DNA from 2 places in the Nocardioides sp. S5-5 genome. Region 2 is predicted to be linked to the other one. Evidence: riboswitches for the same ligand, from Rfam matches in the RefSeq annotation. Region 2 holds a riboswitch; the other holds the start of a gene.
What was found. Region 2 has a riboswitch for thiamine pyrophosphate ahead of ACUP6Y_RS02630 (thiamine ABC transporter substrate-binding protein). Riboswitches for the same ligand answer to the same signal wherever they lie in the genome.
Positions count from the first base shown of each region.

Region 1: another riboswitch for thiamine pyrophosphate. It lies ahead of thiE (thiamine phosphate synthase); the one in region 2 lies ahead of ACUP6Y_RS02630 (thiamine ABC transporter substrate-binding protein).

Region 1 covers NZ_CP199913.1:4,014,021-4,016,208, forward strand. Annotated here, with positions in the region: gene ACUP6Y_RS19475 (FAD-dependent oxidoreductase) at 1-802, opposite strand, end outside; gene thiE (thiamine phosphate synthase) at 802-1,392, opposite strand; TPP riboswitch at 1,384-1,493, opposite strand; gene ACUP6Y_RS19485 (NAD(P)-binding domain-containing protein) at 1,459-2,188, opposite strand, start outside.
Region 2 covers NZ_CP199913.1:558,312-560,499, forward strand. Annotated here, with positions in the region: gene ACUP6Y_RS02620 (SDR family oxidoreductase) at 1-77, shown strand, start outside; gene ACUP6Y_RS02625 (MBL fold metallo-hydrolase) at 87-1,154, shown strand; TPP riboswitch at 1,161-1,267, shown strand; gene ACUP6Y_RS02630 (thiamine ABC transporter substrate-binding protein) at 1,259-2,188, shown strand, end outside.

The DNA.
Region 1 (2,188 bases), 1.5 Mb from region 2:
GGGCGGTGCCCTCGACCAGCTCGGCCCGGTCGAGCGCGGGCCACAGGGTGCGGCCGGCCGCGAGCAGCCGGAACGCGCCACCGGCGGTCAGGACCGGCGCCGCCGCATGCGCCTCGGAGGTCGCGCCGAGCACCACCCGCCCGTCCCCGCGCGGGACCAGGTAGACGGCCTCGCCGCCCACCCAGCCGCGGACGGTACGACGCGGCGGGTCCTCGGAGCGCAGCCGCAGGATCTCCCCGCGGACGCCGGAGACCAGCCCGCTCCAGGGCGCGGGCAGCACCGCCCCGGTCGCGATCACGCTCACCTCGGCGTCGGGTCGCGGCGCCCCCCGGAGCACGACCCGGTCCAGCAGCGCCGCGCAGACCGCGCGCGGGTCCACGCTCGCCTCCGCCGGCAACAGCGCCCCGCCGTTCACGCGGGCGAGGGAGGGCTCCGCGGACCGCACCCCGGCCCGGCCGAGCAGCTCGACGGGGTGCCCGTGCCGGTGCAGCAGCGCGACCTGTCGCTCGACCTGCTGGAGGTCGCCGGCGTCGTACCCGACGAGGAGGGTGCCGCACCGCCGCAGCTCGACCCCGAGCCGAGCGGCCAGCTCGGGCCACAGCGCGAGCGAGGTCAGGCCGAGCCGGAGGATCTCCTCCTCGCCGTGCCACACCTCGGCGGCCGGGCTGAGCATCCCCGCGGCGGCGTACGACGCCCCGCGCCCCGGCTCCGGGTCGACGACGACCACGTCGTGCCCGCGCCGCGCCAGCTCCTCGGCGAGCGTCAGTCCGACGATCCCCGCGCCCAGCACGTCGACCCGCATCAGCCGACCGTCGCGACGAGCTCCTTCGCTGCACCCAGGGGGTCGGGTTGTCGCCAGATCGCGCCGATCACGGCCACGCCGTGCGCCCCGGCCGCGCGCACCTCGCCGGCGGTCGCGGGCGCGATGCCACCGATCGCGACGAGGGGCAGCACGCCGGCCGCCTGGGCCACGGCGGCGGCGCCCAGGGGCGCGGGGAGCCCGGCCTTCGACGACGTGGCGAAGACCGGCCCGAAGCCGGCGTAGTCGGCCCCGGCGCCCGCGGCCGCGGCGACCTCGGCCCGGGACCGGCAGGTCGCCCCGACCAGCAGCGACGGCGCCAGCCGGCGCGCGTCGGCGACGGCCAGGTCGTCGGCGCCGAGGTGGACCCCGTCGGCGTCCGCGGCGAGCGCCACGTCGAGCCGGTCGTTCACCACGACCGAGGCGCCGAGCGGCCGCACGGCGGCGATCACCGAGCGGGTCAGCGCCACGAGCGCGCCGGTGGCCAGGGACGTCGCCCGGACCTGGAAGCCGTCGATGCCGGCATCGGCCAGCGCGGGCAGCAGGGAGAGGTCGTCGCGTTCGGAGACCAGGCAGCAAATGCGGGGAGTCATCATTTCCGTTCCTTCGCCGGCATGATCCGGATCAGGTGTGACGGTCGGAGCGGCTCCAGCTCCCTCTCAGCCCGCTGCCGCGGACTCCCGTGGGTTGTCGACGGTGACGTTAGCACTCCCGTGGGCGATGAGATAGCGCCGGACCGCCAGCGCCGCGGCGCGGCCCGCCCGGTTGCCGCCGATCGTGCTCGCCGACGGGCCATAGCCGACCAGCTGCACCCGCGGGTCGCGGACGGCGGTCGTCGCGGTCTGCACGTCGGCGCCGCTCTGCAGCAGCGCGATCCCGCCCCGCTCGCTGCGCAGGTGCAGTGGCGCGAGGTGGCCGACCGCGGGCCGGAAGCCGGTCGCCCACAAGATCACGTCGGCGCGCTCGAAGGAGCCGTCGGCCCAGCGCACGCCGTTCGGCTCGATCCGCTCGAACATGTCGCGGCGCCGCTCGTAGACGCCGAGCCGGGCCGCCTCCTGCTCCTGGGGCCGCAACGCCAGCCCGGTGACGCTCACGACGCTCGCGGGCGGCAGGCCCGCACGGACCCGCTCCTGGACCAGCCCGATGGCATGGCGCCCGACGCTCTCGTCGAAGTCCTCGCGCCACACCGGCGGGCGGCGGGTCACCCACACGACCTCGGTGAGCGGCGCCAGCTCGCCGAGGAACTGCACCGCCGAGACGCCCCCGCCGACCACGACGACCCGCCTGCCGCGGAAGTGCTCGGGGCCCGGGTAGTCGGCCGTGTGCAGCTGCTCCCCGAGGAAGCTGTCCGCGCCCGGGTAGTGGGGCACGAACGGCCGGGTCCAGGTG
Region 2 (2,188 bases):
AGGTCGACGGCGGCATCCAGGAGCCGAACCTCGACCTCCGGCTACCCGATCTGCGGCCGGATGTGAACCCTGCCTAGAGTGCGTCCATGAGCACTGGAGGGATCGCCACCGGGCACGCCGTCTCACCCGACTCCGGCCGGCACTGGGCCGACGAGGGTGCGTGGGAGGTCGCCGAGGGCGTCCACCGGATCCCGCTGCCCCTCCCGATGGACGCGCTGAAGGCGATCAACGTGTACGTCGTCCAGGGCGACGACGGGCTGACCCTCATCGACGGCGGCTGGTCGATCCCGGTCGCCCGGGAGCTCCTCGACACCTCGCTACGCTCGATCGGCTCGGGCTTCGGCGACATCAAGCGGTTCCTGGTCACCCACGTCCACCGCGACCACTTCACCCTCGCGACCGTCCTCGGCCACGAGTACGGCGCCGACGTGGCCCTCGGCCTCGAGGAGCGGCCCGCGCTCGAGCTGCTGCACCGCGCCAGCGCCGAGGGCCTCGACGAGAGCCCCTTCCTCGAGGTGCTGCGCACCGCCGGCGCCGAGGAGCTCATCGAGGAATGGGCCGCCGGCCACCGCGACCTGCCGCAGGCCGTGGACTGGGCCTACCCCGACACCTGGCTCGACGGCGACCGCACCTTCGACATCGGCCGCCGCCGGCTCGACGCCGTCCACACGCCCGGCCACACGCCCGGCCACTACGTCTTCGCCGACGAGGCCGAGGGCGTCTTGTTCTCCGGCGACCACGTGCTGCCCACGATCACCCCGTCGATCGGCTTCACCGTGCCGCCCTCCGACCAGCCGCTCGGCCAGTTCATGGCCTCGCTCGCCCGGGTCCGCGAGCTCCCCGACCTGCGCATCCTCCCCGCGCACGGGCCGGTCGCCCCCTCGTCGTACCAGCGCGTCGACGAGCTGCTCGCCCACCACGAGCACCGGCTCGACCTGTGCCTGGCCTCGCTGAAGGAGCGCGGCTCCGCCACCTCGCTGGTCGTCGCCAAGGACCTCGGGTGGACCCGGCACGAGCGGGCGTTCGGCGAGCTCGACGTGTTCAGCCAGGGCATGGCCGCGATGGAGACCAAGGCGCACCTCGACCTGCTCGTCGCGCGGGGGCAGGCGACGGCCGACGACCTCGCCGACGGGGTCGTGTACGGCGCGTCCTAGACTGATCGGGTCAGACAGGGGAGCACCGACCGGGTGCTGAGAGTGCGGCTCGCCGCAGACCCTCCGAACCTGATCCGGTTAGCACCGGCGAAGGGAGTCATCCGATGCGTACGCGCATGCTCACCGGCCGCCTCACCCTGGCGGCCCTCGCCACCACCGTCCTCGCGAGCGGCTGCTCGCTGATCGGCACCGAGAACGAGGGGAAGCAGGACGCCGACAAGACGGTCACCCTGGTGACCCACGAGTCGTTCGCGATCCCCGACGAGCTGGTCGAGGCGTTCGAGAAGGACACCGGCTACGACCTGAGGATCAGCAAGCTCGAGGACGCCGGCGCGCTCACCAACGAGCTGGTGCTGACCAAGGACAACCCGGTCGGCGACGTCGTCTTCGGCGTCGACAACACCTTCGCGACCCGGGCGATCGACGAGGGCGTGTTCGCCTCCTACGCGCCCACGCTGCCCGAGGGCGCCGACGCCTACGAGCTGGCGGGCGACGAGGACGACGCGCTCACGCCGGTCGACACCGGCAACGTCTGCGTCAACGTCGACGACGCCTGGTTCGCGGCCAAGGGGATCCCCGCGCCGACGACGCTGGACGACCTCACCAAGCCTGCCTACCAGGACCTGTTCGTGATCCCGGGCGCCAGCACCAGCTCTCCCGGCCTGGCCTTCCTGCTGGCGACGATCGCGAAGTACGGCGCCGACTGGCCGTCGTACTGGACCGGGCTCGTCGACAACGACGCGTTGGTCGTGAAGGGCTGGTCCGACGCGTACTTCACCGACTTCACCTTCTCCGGCGGCGACCGCCCGATCGTGGTGTCCTACGACTCCTCGCCGGCGTTCACGCTGAACAAGGCGGGTGACGAGACCACGACCAGTGCGCTGCTCGACGGCTGCTTCGAGCAGGTGGAGTACGCCGGGGTGCTGCGCGGCGACACCACCAACACCGCCGGCGCGCGCGCCGTGATCGACTGGCTGCTCTCGCCGCAGGTGCAGGCCGCGCTGCCGGACTCGATGTACGTCTTCCCGGTCGAC